One region of the Paenibacillus sp. Lou8.1 genome, then DNA from elsewhere that is predicted to be linked to it. Evidence: riboswitches for the same ligand, from Rfam matches in the RefSeq annotation. Region 1 holds a riboswitch; the other holds the start of a gene.
The links. A riboswitch is a leader RNA that binds a small molecule or an ion and turns the genes downstream of it on or off. The one in region 1 is predicted to bind cyclic di-AMP.

Region 2: it holds a riboswitch for cyclic di-AMP, as region 1 does, so the genes downstream of both, NLX78_RS03655 (3D domain-containing protein) here and NLX78_RS22595 (hypothetical protein) in region 1, are expected to answer to the same signal.

The regions. Positions count from the first base shown of each region.
Region 1 covers NZ_JANAVN010000018.1:45,563-53,713, reverse strand. The annotation lists gene kdpB (potassium-transporting ATPase subunit KdpB) at 1-1,905, opposite strand, end outside; gene kdpA (potassium-transporting ATPase subunit KdpA) at 1,943-3,619, opposite strand; gene NLX78_RS26795 (potassium-transporting ATPase subunit F) at 3,771-3,848, opposite strand; gene NLX78_RS22595 (hypothetical protein) at 4,032-4,427, opposite strand; cyclic di-AMP (ydaO/yuaA leader) riboswitch at 4,544-4,711, opposite strand; gene NLX78_RS22590 (glutathione peroxidase) at 5,178-5,663, shown strand; tRNA gene NLX78_RS22585 (tRNA-Leu) at 5,755-5,837, opposite strand; gene NLX78_RS22580 (urease accessory protein UreF) at 6,100-6,837, shown strand; gene NLX78_RS22575 (hypothetical protein) at 7,134-7,355, shown strand; gene NLX78_RS22570 (helix-turn-helix domain-containing protein) at 7,480-7,863, opposite strand; gene NLX78_RS22565 (helix-turn-helix domain-containing protein) at 7,957-8,151, opposite strand, start outside.
Region 2 covers NZ_JANAVN010000002.1:179,517-187,667, forward strand. The annotation lists gene NLX78_RS03625 (DUF4247 domain-containing protein) at 1-263, opposite strand, end outside; gene NLX78_RS03630 (DUF4178 domain-containing protein) at 277-783, opposite strand; gene NLX78_RS03635 (DUF350 domain-containing protein) at 808-1,215, opposite strand; gene NLX78_RS03640 (PspA/IM30 family protein) at 1,345-2,013, opposite strand; gene NLX78_RS03645 (NADH:flavin oxidoreductase/NADH oxidase) at 2,101-3,123, opposite strand; gene NLX78_RS03650 (polysaccharide deacetylase family protein) at 3,431-4,237, shown strand; gene NLX78_RS03655 (3D domain-containing protein) at 4,437-5,105, opposite strand; cyclic di-AMP (ydaO/yuaA leader) riboswitch at 5,112-5,285, opposite strand; gene NLX78_RS03660 (amino acid ABC transporter ATP-binding protein) at 5,517-6,239, opposite strand; gene NLX78_RS03665 (ABC transporter substrate-binding protein/permease) at 6,226-7,689, opposite strand; gene NLX78_RS03670 (M20 family metallopeptidase) at 7,838-8,151, shown strand, end outside.

The DNA of each region.
Region 1 (8,151 bases):
CACGCCCTTCATGGCCAGCGGAATCAGAAGCGGAATAATAACCGCGTTAAAGATCAGCGCCGACAAAATAGCGGACAGCGGGGAGCCAAGCCCCATGACGTTTAAAGCGCCCATTTGTGGAATGGCCAGCATGAACATCGCCGGGATGATGGCAAAATATTTGGCAACATCGTTCGCAATGCTGAACGTTGTCAATGCTCCGCGCGTCATAAGCAGCTGCTTGCCGATCGCGACCACCTCAATAATTTTGGACGGATCGGAATCCAGGTCCACCATATTAGCTGCTTCTTTGGCCGCGACTGTGCCGCTATTCATGGCCAGACCGACATCCGCTTGCGCCAGTGCAGGTGCATCATTGGTGCCGTCTCCGGTCATGGCAACCAGCTTCCCCTGTTCCTGCTCACGTCGGATAACCGCGATTTTGTCCTCCGGCTTGCTCTCAGCTACAAAGTCGTCCACACCCGCTTCTCGTGCAATTGTAGCTGCTGTCAGCGGATTATCTCCGGTACACATGATCGTACGGATACCCATTTCCCGGAGCTGATCAAACCGTTCCTTCATGCCTGGCTTCACTGTATCCTTCAAATAAATAATGCCGTATATCTGATCATCCAGCGCGACTGCCAGCGGTGTACCTCCTTCTGAGGCTACCTGATTGGATTTTTCCTCCAGATCGGCTGGAACACTGCCGTTTTGCGATACGATCCATTGCCGAACAGAATCCACCGCGCCCTTGCGTACCTTTCGTCCATCGGCCAGATCCAGACCACTCATCCGGGTCTCCGCCTTGAATTCGATAAAGGTTCCACCTGCTGCCAAGGATGCATCCAACGTATACTCCTGTTTGCGCATCAATTCGAGAACCGAGCGGCCCTCTGGCGTCTCATCCTTCATAGAGCTAATCGCTGCCCACTTCACTAACTCTGCCTTCTCCACGCCCTCCACAGGCACGAATTCACTCGCCATTCGGTTACCGAAGGTGATTGTGCCTGTTTTATCCAGAATCATCGTGTTGATATCCCCAGAAGCTTCTACCGCCTTGCCTGACATAGCCAGCACGTTAAACTGGGTGACCCGGTCCATACCGGCAATCCCGATAGCTGACAGCAGTCCTCCAATCGTGGTCGGAATCAGACAGACTAGCAACGAAATCAGCACAGGAACAGGCAAATCAATGTTAAAATGACGGGCAATCGGCGCTAGCGTAACCACCACAATTAGAAAAATAATCGTCAAGCTAATCAGCAAAGTGTTCAGTGCAATCTCATTCGGCGTCTTTTGCCGCTGTGCGCCTTCCACGAGCGAAATCATTTTATCAATAAATGTCTCGCCTGGCTCTGTCGTAATTCGCACCTTAATCCGGTCACTGACTACCCGCGTCCCGCCGGTTACCGAGCAAAAATCACCACCCGATTCCTTGATGACCGGAGCCGATTCTCCCGTAATTGCAGATTCATCCACCGAAGCCAGACCTTCAATGACCTCACCATCGCTTGGAATCATTTCGCCCTGGGAGACAATAACCACGTCCCCCTTACGCAATTCGGTTGAGCTAACCACCTGAATGTCATTTCCGATGAGCTTGTTAGCTTGTGTATCCTGCTTGGATTTTTTTAAAGAGGCAGCTTGTGCCTTACCCCGCCCCTCCGCGAGCGCTTCGGCAAAATTAGCAAAAAGCAACGTAAACAACAGAATAACAAACACGGCCAGGTTAAAGCCCATTTCCTTGCCAGTTCCAAAATAACCGGGAAGCAGTAACATGAGCAGCACGACCAATGTACCGATCTCCACGACGAACATGACAGGATTTTTCATCATAATCATCGGATTTAATTTTATAAAGCTATCCTTGATCGCATGCTTCAAGATGCTTCTGTCCAGCATGTGTTTGCGTTGTTCCTTCATGATCAAACACCCCGTTCATCCATTCTCATTTTCTTCTTCACATGGTCAAAAATTCAGCAACAGGTCCCAATACGATGACGGGTAAAAAGGTTAACGCACCAATCAGCAGCACGACCCCGATCAGAATGGCTCCAAATAACTTGTTGTCCGTGCGCAGTGTCCCCGTCGTCACCGGAGTCGGTGCTTTGGCATTCAGCGAAGCCGCCACAGCCAACAATGCAATCATAGATACATATCGTCCGAAGAACATAACCATCCCCGTTGTCATGTTCCATAATACGTTGTTATCCGAAAGACCTTCAAATCCCGAACCGTTATTTGCGGCAGATGACGCATATTCATAGAGCACCTGAGTCAACCCGTGATAGCCAGGGTTCGTGACCGCATCGTATCCCCAATGACTCATAAATGCAAGCGCAGTTGGGGCGAGAATGAGAAACGGATGTACCAAAATGGCAATCGCGATCAGCTTCATTTCCTTGCCTTCAATTTTCCTCCCCATAAATTCCGGAGTTCTCCCGACCATCAGTCCGCATATAAACACACCCAGAATCGCATACATCAGCATATTCATCAGCCCGACACCCTTGCCGCCAAAAATGACGTTTAGCATCATTTCTCCCAAAGCAGCCATACCACCCAGTGGAGTTAGTGTATCATGCATATTATTGACTGAACCTGTCGTTGCCGCTGTTGTGACCGCAGTGAATAATGCCGATTGTCCAATGCCGAAACGAACCTCTTTCCCTTCCATGCTTCCCTGAGAAGCATCCACACCCAGTGTCTGGATTAACGGATTACCTGTCTTTTCAGACACATACGTAATGGATAGAAAAATAAGAAACAATACCATCATGGAGCTAAAAATAATCCAGCCCTGCTTACGATTACGGGCAAACAATCCAAAGGTATACGGCAACGAAGCCGGCATTACCCACATTGCCAAAATTTCCAGCACGTTCGTCCAAGGACTTGGATTTTCAAAAGGATGCGCAGAGTTAGCTCCCGCATAACCACCCCCGTTTGTCCCCAAATGCTTGATGGACTCCAGCGAAGCAATGGGTCCCATAGAAATCTGCTGCTGTGTTCCGCTCAGCGTCGTAAGATCCGCCGTAGGCTGTAGCGTCTGGGGTACCTTCAATCCAACCAGCACCAGCGTAAGCACAAAGGCCAGCGGCAGGAAAATTCTTATAATGGCTTTAATAAAATCTTGAAAGAAATTGCCCATTCCTTCACCGCGCCGCGTCAATCCTCTCATAAAAGCCGCAGCAACCGCAAAACCGGAAGCAGCCGAAGTGAACATCATCATCGTGACGAACGCCATCTGTGTCAGATACGTAAGCCCGCTTTCTCCGCTATAATGTTGGAGATTCGTATTCGTCATAAAGCTGATTACCGTATTAAAAGCTAGTGATGCTTCCATATTACTGTTTCCAGCCGGATTACCGGGAAGCATTCCCTGTAAACGCAACAGCAAGTAGCTGATTGCCACAAGCACGGCGTTCGTAGCAATGAAACTCATAACATACGTAGTCCAACGCATGCTCTCCACTTTCTTCAAGCCTACTACCTTATAAATCAGCTTTTCTGTTCTGCCAAAAATCCGATCCGTCCGATTGGGTTCATTCGAGAATACATGATACATATATGTACCCATTGGCTTTACCAAGAGCAGCAATATAACGATCACAATTCCAATTTGAAGCAGCTCCATCCTTTATTCCTCCTTCAAAATGCTCCTGCGTTTGGAACAACAGACCTGCTTCCAGAGCACCAATTGTGTGCACACGTTTGCGAAAACCTGCTACCTATGATGCTTTAATGTTCAGATCTGTTGTTCCCGCCCGCTCTATCCCTACCAGTGACTAGAACTTTTCAGGGTTCAGGAGTGCGTAGATTAAATACATAAACACAATAGCCGTAAGCCCAAGTATAACGATCATCCTCTTCGTCCTCCTTTAGAGGTTTGTGCATCACACCAGCGTACAAACAGCAGTATCACTCCATAACTCACAGCCATGACGAGCAGCATGTATATATCCATCATGTTTATACCCTCCGTATCGGTCCTCAGATCGCCATTCCTATTTCATCATAAAATCATAAAACAACTATGTTATAAGTGCTTATCCGTTCAGCAGAAAACCCACCTCTCCGTTCAATGTGTAGATCACATGGTCCGCTCCCAATCCTCGATAAATTCCTTGTGGATTACAGCCGTGCGTAATAACATAGATCGATTCCGATGTTAGCGGCCGACATATTTGCAGGAAACGGCAAGTCAGATTCAAGCTGTTCTCGAACAAATACACACTACCAATTTCTTTTTTTGGAAAATTCCATTTTCCCGCTTGCATGGTATTGATGCGGACAATGTGCTCCACACCCATTTTCTTGAGCTGTCGTTCCTCCTGGGCGCTATTCGTCAGAACTGCAAACGCCAATTTTTTGAAAATAAGCAATTTCACAAAACTTCTGCCCGCTTCATTCGGTGCAGTGACAATAATTAACCGACCTTCCATCAGTAGCTCCTCTCCCGGTTATAAAAAGACAACAAAAAGAAGCCGAAGGAAAAAGGCTTTCCTCCGGCTTCTTACATATCCATGATAAAATAAACCATGGCTGCACACGGCGGTTTGTTGCCTCTCCCTGTACGCTTACGAGGTTAGCTGTCGGATTCGGACGTGAGAGTCGCCCTATTTCTGGCACTTGACCGGAAAATTCACCCCATGAGACACCCGGCAAGCCGTACAGTCTCGATTGGTTCCCCCGCTTTTGCAATTGCAAAATTCAGCGCTATAGACATTTCGTTGTTGCTTCATTCAAGTTAATTTGAAATTACGTCTTGAATCATACACCCGCGCATGGAAGACTGTAAAGCTCAACTGCGGGGTTATAAATCGGCCTTTAGAGCATAGAAGATTAATAATAACGCTTACAATGCAACTATGCTTCTCACAGCTCCTTCAATCTCTGTTTTTCATCCCTTTTTGAAAATGACAAGCATGTCAATATTGGCGTAGGGTAGAGCGTTTTTGGCCTTTTTTTGTAAAAAGAGAAGAAAATGCGCTATATGTACCAGCTAAACACCGATTGAACCCGCTTTTATAAGAAGAAACACCTTAATTCGCTCCATTTGCAGTGCGATTTACTGTTTTGAACAAAATACGATTTTACAGCGGCTAAAGGCTTAATACAGCTTTTCCAGACTTGCAACCTTACTTTGAATTGCTTACAATTTAATTGTTGAATATTGAATAAGGAGAGATACTATGACCGTTTATGAATATGATGCGCAAACCCTGCAAGGGAAACCAATTCCGTTATCCACATATAAAGGGAATGTTCTGCTTATTGTGAACACAGCCAGCAAATGCGGGTTAACCCCCCAATACAAAGCGTTACAAGAGCTATATGACCAGTACCATGAACTGGGGCTCGAAATTTTGGGATTTCCCAGCAACCAATTCGCCAAACAAGAGCCAGGTTCCAGCGAGGAGATTTCCGAGTTTTGCCAGATCAATTATGGTGTTACCTTTCCGATGTTCACCAAGACAGATGTCAATGGCGATCAAGCGCACCCCTTATTTCGTTACCTGACCCAAACAGCTCCGGGGGTACTAGGGTCCAAAGCGATCAAATGGAATTTTACTAAATTCTTAATTACACGAGAAGGTAACGTATTTAAGCGCTATGCACCGCAAACCACTCCAGATAAGTTGGCGGGAGATATAGAGAAGCTTTTGCAGCAAAACTGATATTCTTCTTTATCACAGTTATTAAAACAAAAAAAGCATCCCTTCACGTAAACCGTGTCAGGATGCTTTTTTAACTAAGTCTTGCATATAATGCGGTCGAGAGGACTCGAACCTCCACGGGCGTACGCCCACTACCCCCTCAAGATAGCGTGTCTGCCATTCCACCACGACCGCAAATCATAATGTATTGAGGCAACAGATTTATTATACTCTCTCATCAACTATTTGTAAACAAAAATATAATAATTATTTTATGTGTTATTTTATCTAACATATATGAGCGATAATAATATTTAATTTGACACAAAGGCTGATAAAATGTAAATATATATTACATATATTTCGAATTTTTTCGTTACCCCTAAGTAAAGAGTGAAATAATATAACATAAGGATTCACTTCGAGGAGGCGAACCGCCCTGCATAAAGGCAACCGTTTGCTGAACTATGCATTATTGTTGGACCCTTCCCTACCTGTTGGTGGCTTCACCCGTTTTAACGGACTGGAGAAACTATTCCGCAACGGACATTTGAACAGTCTACAAGACCTGGAACATTACATGCTGGATGATTTGTATCCTCAATTTACAACCGTGGACGGCATGGCTATCAAAAGTCTGTATGTCGCCATCCAGCAGAATGACGGTTGGCGGATCGCTCTCATTGATAAGATGCTGCATACCCAACGTCCCTCCTTGCAGCATGTGAAGGAGTTGCGTCTATCCGGTCAGCGTCTACTTAAGCTCGCTAAGGCTCTTTATCCTTGGATTGAATTTGACCAGTTGGAATCCATACTCATTCAATACAATGCAATTGGCACACTCGCTACCGTTCACACCTGGATTAACTTCCTCCTCGGAAACGATGTAGAACAGACCGTTCACGGCTACCTTGGCGTAGCGGTGTCCTTCTGTGTGGAAGATGCCTTCAAACTACTCAATCCTCCCTATGAGGAAAAGAACCCTTTTATGGAGCGTATGACCAGCGAGCTGCTCTCCGCATGGAAGAAGCTTAACGAACCTGAGCCAACCACATTTCAGCGTCGCTTTCTTCACAGACATTGGTCCAGCTCCTACATCACTCTACCGCCTTTTATGAGCCATAATGTCCAGTTGAATGAATCTAGACTGTTTCCCTCCCCAGGCCTATTCAAACGTCTTCCAGCATCCCCCTGATGCGTCGTTTCGCTAATGTGGCAGCAACACCAAAAACACTCTGTCCCTTTCCTCAGGTGGCAGAGTGTTTTTTATCCACATATAATCGAAATTCACACTATTAGTAGACTCTAGACGGGTTATCAGAACCACCTAGCACTTAATTAAGTAATTAATTCAACAAAATTACGTATTTACGATTGTAAAAACACGTATAAAAGTGTATCATAGTTTCAGATGGTTAATTCTAACATGTTTACTGATGATTATTATAACACACCAATTATTCCGCAAGAATCCGTAAGGGGCGATTTCTCTTGAACAACAAAATGCCTGTCACCTCCTTCGGGTGGGCCATCAAACAACGGCTTGTCGAACTTCGACTGGATCAGAAAACATTTTGTGAGACACATAACATTCCGCCTTCACGCTTGTCCAATCTGATTCACGGCACCCGCAAAGCACAAAGGTACAGAAAACAAGTTGCTGCAATTCTGAACATCGACGATAACGATTATAAGGAGGCATCGCCACTCTAAACCCAACAAGCATTCCAGTTACATATAGGTCATTCCATATCACCAAGAAACCAAATAAACCCGTAAAGCGAACCCCTCCAGTTCGTTTACGGGTTTTCAACCCAGACGATCTTTAGCCAAAAAATTATTCCGGCTTTGTTTTATCCTTCTCACTTTTTTGCTTACGGTATTTCGCAAATTCAACATATTCTAAAATAAAATTCTGTTCTTCCGTCTCAAGATCTTCTGCCTGGCAATTCAGTGGCCCCATCACTCCAAAAAAATAAGCAGCCTTCTGCTCCTGAAGTACGCCTTCCCCTGGCTTAATCCCTTTCATTAACCAATCAAGCGATACATTAAAAAAGTCCGAAATCTGAATCAAATGGGCGGTACCCGGCGTTGTTTTACCTCTTCTCCAATCACCGAGATTCCCTGAACTGATTTTAAGTTTTTCACAAAATGCCTTCTTGGTCATTCCGCGATCCTTAATCAAAGCTTCAATCCGCTGATAAATAGTTTGATCTCCCAAAATGTTTCCCCTCCGACACAGTAACTTTTTCTGAAATAATTTTCATTTTTCAGCCTTACTCATTAGTAATCCTCATCAAATCCTAAGCAACCATTACCCCATAGTAGAATTGCGCTGGTTTTTCTCTTTACGAAAGCGGGTAAATTCAATATACTCAAGTATAAAATTTCTTTCCGCTTCACTAAGCGTTTCCCCCTGGCAATTCAGTTGCCCTGAAGCGTCAAAAAAATAAGGGTCTTGCGACTCCTTCAGCACCTCACCCTGTACATCTCGACCCAGCATAATCCA
Region 2 (8,151 bases), on a different contig from region 1:
TCGCTATATACCAGAAACATCCGCTCATTGCTCTGCGGTGACATTTGTTCCGGTGTACGCTGTTCTTTCAATTCCTCCGCTACTTCCGGGACTGTCTTACCAGCTGCCCGGTATACATACGAGGTCGAGTCTCCGCTGCCACTAACCGATTCCAGCGGATACGTATCTTTTACACTTGGCGCGCCGCAGCCGCTTAATACGGATACGAACAAGCTCAGCGCCACCATGATCTTTAATGCATACTGCCAGGTGCGTTTGCTCATGTGTAACCCTCTCCTAGCTTGCCCGAATAACCTTGACGTCTCCGGTAATCACTTCTTCTCCTTCATAAAGCATAAAGCGACCGTCCTGCCACTCTACCCGCAACCGATGATAATCATCAGACTGGTACTGCCAAACATGCTGCTCTCCACCCTGTCGGAAAGGAGTACGGCCAATGACGGTAACATGCCCAGAATACTGCTCCTCCAAATGGTACGTTGTATCATCCAGCTCTAAAATGGTCGGCACTTCCTCGGGGTTGTCAAGTCTGCCGTCGATGGCCTGATATAGTCCGAATTGCAGTGTTTCCCGTTCCTCAATATGAAGATAACTGACTTGATTACCATCCTGAAGCGTCAAAACAACGGCATTCCGGGCACGATTATGTACACGACCTACCACTTCATAGGTAACAAGCGACACTTCACAGATATCACCTGGATTTAAGTGAAGCATGCTTTTCTCTGCTTTTGGCGGCTCCGGCTTAGCAAATAGATTTGAAATTCGTTTCCACACACCCATGGTTATATTCCTGCCTTTCTTAGCCTAGAAGCATGCTGTAATGATCAAGGCGCCAACCAGATGAAGCGCTCCTGAAAACAGACCGAAACCAATTTTACCTTCCTGTGTACCTTTATCCAGATCAAACTGAGCCCAGTACCGCAACAGCAGACGTACAATAACTTCCAAAACAAGCAGGATGACAAAGGCGATCACAGAATACACAAGCGCTTCGAGCAAATTATTAGCTGTAGCGATAGAGCCCGACAAAATATAGCCTTGTGCAACCAGCTTCATAATCATTCGTACCGTTACGGCCATATTTCCAGCTTTCACTTCGGCAAAATCCTTATACTTCGTAAATAAAGAGTCGATATACATTAATGCGAAAATCAAAATAGCCCCCGCACCAGTCCATACAAGCATTGCTTTCATCGTTTCTAAAAAATGCATTTCATACCATCCTCCACATCTTCTTGACCTTCATATAATGTTTTGCGCCTCCAGGCAGGGAAAAGCGAAGGAGAAACGTTTCTCCTTCGCTTCCTGAGCAATCACACTTGGTGGCATTGCTAAATGTTCTTATTTATTTTCGTATTGCTTTAACAAAGCGGCAAGCTCATCGTCCACGGCGCTTTTCTTATCCAGCTCTTTGAACTCCTCATCCAACGATTTTTCCTTAGAGGACATTTCGTTGCTCGCTTCGGCACGTGCTTCTGCTTGCAGCATTTTTTCTTCCATACGCTTCAATCCGGCAGTTGCCGTATCAGAGCTAAAACCGTTCATAGCTTTGTTAATTTCGGTTTGCGCTTTAGCTGCATTATAACGGGCAACCAGTGTTTCGCGCTTGTTTTTCATTTCTGTCAGCTGTCTGCGCATTTCATCCAGCTTGCCACGTAGATTATCGGCTGCAGCTTTGTTCTGTTCGTAACCAGCTTTGAACTCGTTCATTTTTTGTTCAGCAGATTTCTTTTCTTCCAGCGCACGACGGGCCAGATCTACATTTTGTGCTTTTGCAGCGGTATGTGCCTGTTCTTCACGTTTCTTTACCAAAGCAGCCTGTTCTTCGTATTGCTGTTTGAACCTCTTTTCAATAGCAATTTGAGCGGCTACCGCTTTCTCTGCATCTTCCAGGTCCTCTTGCATATCACGAATGTATTGATCCGTCATTTTAATTGGATCTTCTGCCTTGTCGATAATGGCGTTAATGTTGGACATCGTAAGATCTCTTAATCGTTTGAAAATAGACATGTGAAGTTCCTCCTAGAGTTGAATGCTTAAATTTTAAGCTCTGTACACATGTTTACGCAAGCTTTGCAAAGAGGGTTTCAAAAATATCTAAAAACCGCGCAAGTAAGGCTCTGGGATGTCGGCCTGTACTTTTAGCTCCCGCGATGCATGCAGCGCCCAATAGGGATCACGCAGCATGGCACGGCCTATTGCTACCAGATCAGCTTCTTTCTGCTGAACAACCCGGCGGGCGTCCTCATAATCATCCAGTAAGCCAACAGCAATCACAGGTACATTCAGCTTTTCACGGATGGTATGAGCCAAATCCACCTGATAGCCGGCACGCGCAGACGGGCCTCCGCCAGAACCAATCGGACCCTCACCACCAGAAGAGATATGGAAAATATCCACACCTGCATCACGATATCGTTCCCCTACGCCTGTTATGTATTCCACGTTATATCCATCTTCGACGTATTCTTTGGCAGATATCCGCATAAGCACAGGCATGTCAGCAGGAAGAACCTCTTTAACAGCATGTATGACCTCAACACCGAACAGTGACAAATCCTGTCCATATTCATCTTCTCTGGTATTTGTTAAAGGCGAATGAAATTGATGGATCAGATAGCCGTGAGCGCCATGTATCTCAACCGTATCAAAACCGGCTTCCATCGCGCGGCGTGCGCCTTCTTTGTATGCCTGAACCAGTTCCCTGACTTCAACTGTCTTTAAGGCGTGCGGCTTTTTAAAGCGTTCGCTAAAAGGAATCGTGGACGGACCCACAGGTTGCTCAGCATCTTCAGCCTTGCGTCCAGCGTGGCCTAGTTGAATACCAATCTTGGCACCATACTTGTGGACTTCCTCTACAATCTTACGATATGCAGAAATATGTTCGTCACTCCAAATACCCAAATCACGATCCGTAATACGTCCATCTGGATGGACCGCTGTCATTTCCACAATAATAAGTCCAGTGCCTCCTACTGCCCGGCTCACATAATGGACATGATGCCATTCCGTTGGATTTCCGTCCTTGGCCTCCACGCTGTATTGGCACATCGGGGGCATGACAATCCGATTTTTTAAAGAAAGCCCCTTTAATTGATAAGGAGTAAACAAGTCGGTCACTTTTATCCATCCTTCCTTCAATTCCATGTCTGTATAATTATGAATTGCATCCCCATTATACACCAGCTGTCACTAGTATACCGAATTCGTTGTAAGGCTAAAACTTGCGAAAATGCTCCTGTTATCGGTCATGTTTAAGAGAATATGTACGTTTAGCTCCATCATCTTCATTGATAATCGTTTCATCGTGGGCTTCTTTCCATTCGTTTATGAGCCGAACTTGGTTAACAGCATATTTTTAATAGGACAGGTACATAATAGTCGAGAGCACCACTAGGTACCACTGCACGGGAAAGGGGGGATACATATGCCGTACAGGGGAGTGTTGCCATGCTTGGCACTGTTACTAGCATTCTCAAGTTTACCCGTTCACGCGGATGCGCCTCCCAACACCGGAACGCCCCATCCCAAGGAAACAGCTGTTGCTTCTTCTGTACATCAGAGCACAGATCGAGCAACTCCTACATTAGCAATGCTGCGAAAAAAACATGCGGACATTTTTAAAATGTGCGGCCCACACACCCGCCAAATTGCCCTAACCTTTGATGATGTGCCCGATTCTAGGTATACGCCGCAGGTTTTGGACGTATTACACGCCAATGGCATCAAAGCCACCTTTTTCATCGTCGGTCACCGTGCGGAAAAGCATCCGGGGATCATACGCCGTATTATCCGTGAAGGCCATGCTATAGGAAACCATTCCTATACTCATCCGGATTTTAGGAAGGCCACACCCGAACGATTTCGCAACCAGATTACAAAAACAGAACGTATTTTACAGGCCAGCGCAGGTTTTCGCCCCAAGTTGATCCGTCCACCCTACGGCGAAATCACGGAGCCTCAAATCCAATGGGCACGTCGTCATGGCTATATGATTGTCAATTGGAATGTAGACTCTCTCGATTGGAAGGGATTAAGTAAAACACAAATTCAACGCAATGTGATCCCAGCTACCGGGCCTGGCTCTATTATTTTAATGCACGCAGGTGGAGGTCAAAGTTCCAACTTGCAAGGCACTGTCCAAGCTCTGCCGGGTCTAATTCACTCTCTAAAAGCTAAGGGCTACAAATTTGTGACAGTCCCCCGGCTACTCCACACATCGGAACGGAAATAACCATATGTTTATGATTGAGCTACAAGCTAAAGCAACGTAAAAAGGCTGTCTTACCAGCAGAAGTTTTCTGCTCGTCAAGACAGCCTTTTTTTATGGATAAGACCTGATAAGAGTCCGACCTAGTTATATGCGGTAGGATACAGGCATTAAGTTTACATAATATATATTATGTTTAATTAAATCGTATATACGTACAATGCTATTTATCAATAACGTACAGCTTCACATTTTGAAATCCAAAGTCGTTCACAAATGATTTGTTGCCTGGAATAAAGATATCAATCCGCTTTCCTGTAATGGCGCTGCCCTGATCGCGAGCGACAGCTACAAAAGAATGATCCGGCAAACCTGGGTGGGAATAGCCTGTAACCAGCACTTTCGTGCCCATCGGAATGACGTTCGGGTCTACCGCAATTGTACCTAGTTTAAGCGGATTGCCGTAGTAGTCCACTGCTCCCCATTTACCATTCTCGTCGGCTGCGGCAGAATACGCTGAAGCCTTAACGTCAACTATTTTGCTATAGTTGAATGTTTTGCCCCACGCTTCAATCGTTGGCCCCTCATTCGCTGGTGCTTTCTCCGTAAGAAGCTGCGGCTTCGAATCCGAAGCTGCCTTCACACTTTTTTCGCCAGGCACCTTAATTTGCAGACCTGCATATATATTGTTGGAAGCAATGTTTGGGTTCGCCTTCGTTAGCTCGTCTACCGATACCCCATAACGTTGAGCAAGCAAAAAGAAGGTATCGCCCTCTTTGGCAGTGTGAAGCGAAGCAGCAGCCGCTACTCCAGCTGTCTGTGTCAGCCCTGCAATAGCTGCGGCAAGCACCGCAAATTTCATCGTTTTACCAATATGTTTTAGATGTTTCAAAGATATGTACCTCCTCTGTTATGCCTGCGAAGTTAGCTGTCGGATTCGGACTCAGGAGAAGCCCTATGCTTGTGCAATTCACCCCTAGGCATATTCCACATCGTCTTATGACGTATCGGAATGACTGCCGTTGTTACGTCCCCCGCACTTCCCATAGTTTGGACCCAGCATTCAGTGTTTGTCTTAACCGCATGCTGTCCCGGTAAGTTTTGGCTTACTGCATAATATCACAATTTTGTAACCTTATCCGCATGAAAATGTTGGTAACCTTGAATATCATACTATACTCATTACAATTTTGTCATCAAGAAATCGATATTTGTTACGAAAGTATGGGGAAATGGTGACAAAAAGAAAAAAGGCTCTCCGTCAAACGGAGGGCCTTTTTTTATAGATTATATCAGCACTTTCTTACAATACTTTGGCAAGAAAATCACGGGTGCGATCATGGCTTGGAGTGCCAAATACCTGCTCTGGTGTACCTTGCTCTACAATTTGACCGTTATCCATAAAGATAATTCGATCGCCTACCTCGCGGGCAAAGCCCATTTCATGCGTCACGATTACCATTGTCATGCCGCCTTCGGCGAGCTTCTTCATTACATCCAGAACCTCTCCAACCATTTCAGGGTCCAATGCAGAAGTCGGCTCATCGAACAGCATTACGTGCGGCTGCATGGCCAAAGCACGCGCAATCGCAATACGTTGCTTCTGTCCTCCGGATAGCTGGTTCGGATAGGTATTCTTCTTATCCTCAAGCCCTACGGTACGCAAGAGTTCTAGCGAAATTTTTTCCGCTTCCTTCCCTGACTGTCTTCTAACCTGTGTTGGGGCAAGTGTCAGGTTCTGCAACACTGTTTTATGCGGGAAAAGATTAAAATGCTGGAACACCATCCCCATCTTCTCCCGGGTTACATTAATATTATGGCCACGAGCTGTAATCGGCTCGCCCTCAAATAAAATCTCCCCGTCTGTAGGCTGTTCCAACAGATTCATACAACGCAAAAACGTACTCTTCCCCGAACCACTGGGGCCGATGATGACGACAACTTCACCTTTGGCAATATCTATATCAATGCCTTTTAAAATTTCATTCTTACCGAACGATTTACGCAGTTGTTTAACGGTGATCACTGGCTCTCAACTTCCTTTCCCATAAACCCAGCAGCTTAGACAAGCTGAATGTCATTACAAAATAAATAGCGGCTGCGATTACGAACGGACTTAATCCTTCGTAGGTGATGTTCTTAATGACCTGGGCCTGATACATAATATCCACCATCCCAATGGTCGAAATAATGGAGGATTCTTTAATGATCGTAATAAACTCATTACCGATAGCAGGCAAAATAGATTTAAACGCTTGCGGCAAAATGACATGACGCATAGCTTTACCGCGTCCCATACCCAACGAACGAGCAGCCTCCATCTGTCCACGGTCTACTGCCTGGATACCTGCCCGGAAAATTTCAGCCAGATATGCTGAACTATTCAGAGACAATGTGATTATACCAGACTGGAGTGGGGTAAAATTGACACCCAGCGTCAAAGCAACCCCGTAGTGAATGATCATAAGTTGTACCAGCATAGGTGTGCCACGCAGGATCTCCACATAAGTGGTACCTAACCACTCAATGATGCGTATACCGCTCATCCGCAGCAAGGATACGATCAGACCAATGATAAATCCAAACAGTACTCCGAGTGCAGACAGCAACAGAGTGTAGCCGATACCCGTAGCGTAAAAACTGCGGTATTTCCAAAAAATATCTACGATGTTATTAGAAGAAACCTGTCGATCTGCAGAGAGCGCGCTCGCTTCTGTGGAAAACTTCTCAATCGACCCGTCCGCTTTCAGGCGAGCCAACGTTTTATTTACAGAGGCAAGCAATTCTGCGTTCCCCTTGCGTATACCTACTGCTGTTTCTGCTCCGGCATCCTCAGGCACCGCCTTGGCAAGTGTTACGGTACCATCTAACGTGTATCCTTTAGCAACCGTATCTTCGATCACAACAGCGTTGATACGCTGGGTCCGCAGCTGGAGTACCAGATCGGATATTTTGTCCAGTGAGGTTACAGTGGCATTGGGTACTTTTTGAGCAATTTCTTCCTGAATACTCCCTTTTTGTGCACCAATCTTCTCGCCTTTCAAAGTATCCATCGTAGGATATTTGTCTTTATCCTCTGGACGTACCATAATGACTTGCTTGGAGCGATAATATACATCTGAAAAATCAATGCTCTTTCTCCGCTCATCCGTCGGTGTCATACCGGACAGTACCAAGTCTACACGACCACTTTGCAAAGCAGGCAGCAAAGAGTCAAAACTCATGTCCTCAGGGACCATCTCCGCATCCAAATCTTTGGCGATTTCTTTGGCGATATCCACATCGAACCCAACAATGGTATCCTTACCGTTAATGACTTTATGAAACTCATACGGCGGAAAGTCGGCACTCATGCCCACTACAAGTTTTTTCTGTGGCTTTGCTTCCGTTCCGTATGCAGTGAGCATGGGAAGGCCAGTCAACAGCAAGATAACCGCCGACAAAACCAGGGCGGTAAAACGATATGCCTTTTTCAATCTTTTTTTCTCTCCTTAAATTCTTTATAATAAATAAGATTGTGTCATTATAAATGAATATGCATGATTATGCAATGAATGTTATAGTACAATTTCAGCATACCTAACGCAGTACCTACATTACAGTTTATATAAAGGAGTTTTCAGCATGGATTTTAAGCAGACCATTCAAAAGACAATTGAGCAGCATGCCCCACGGTTTAAGGACATTTCGTTATATATTGGCGCAAATCCTGAACTTGGTAACGAGGAATTTCTGGCCGCTGCCCGTTTAAAAGAAGAACTGGTTTTTCACGGTTTTGAGGTCCAGGCACCCGTATTGGGCATAGAAACAGCCTTTATTGCAACTTACAAATCTGCAAAACCCGGACCGGTTGTCGCTTTTCTGGCAGAATATGACGCTCTGAAAGGTCTAGGACACGCCTGTGGGCACCATTTGATATGTATGATGAGTACAGGTGC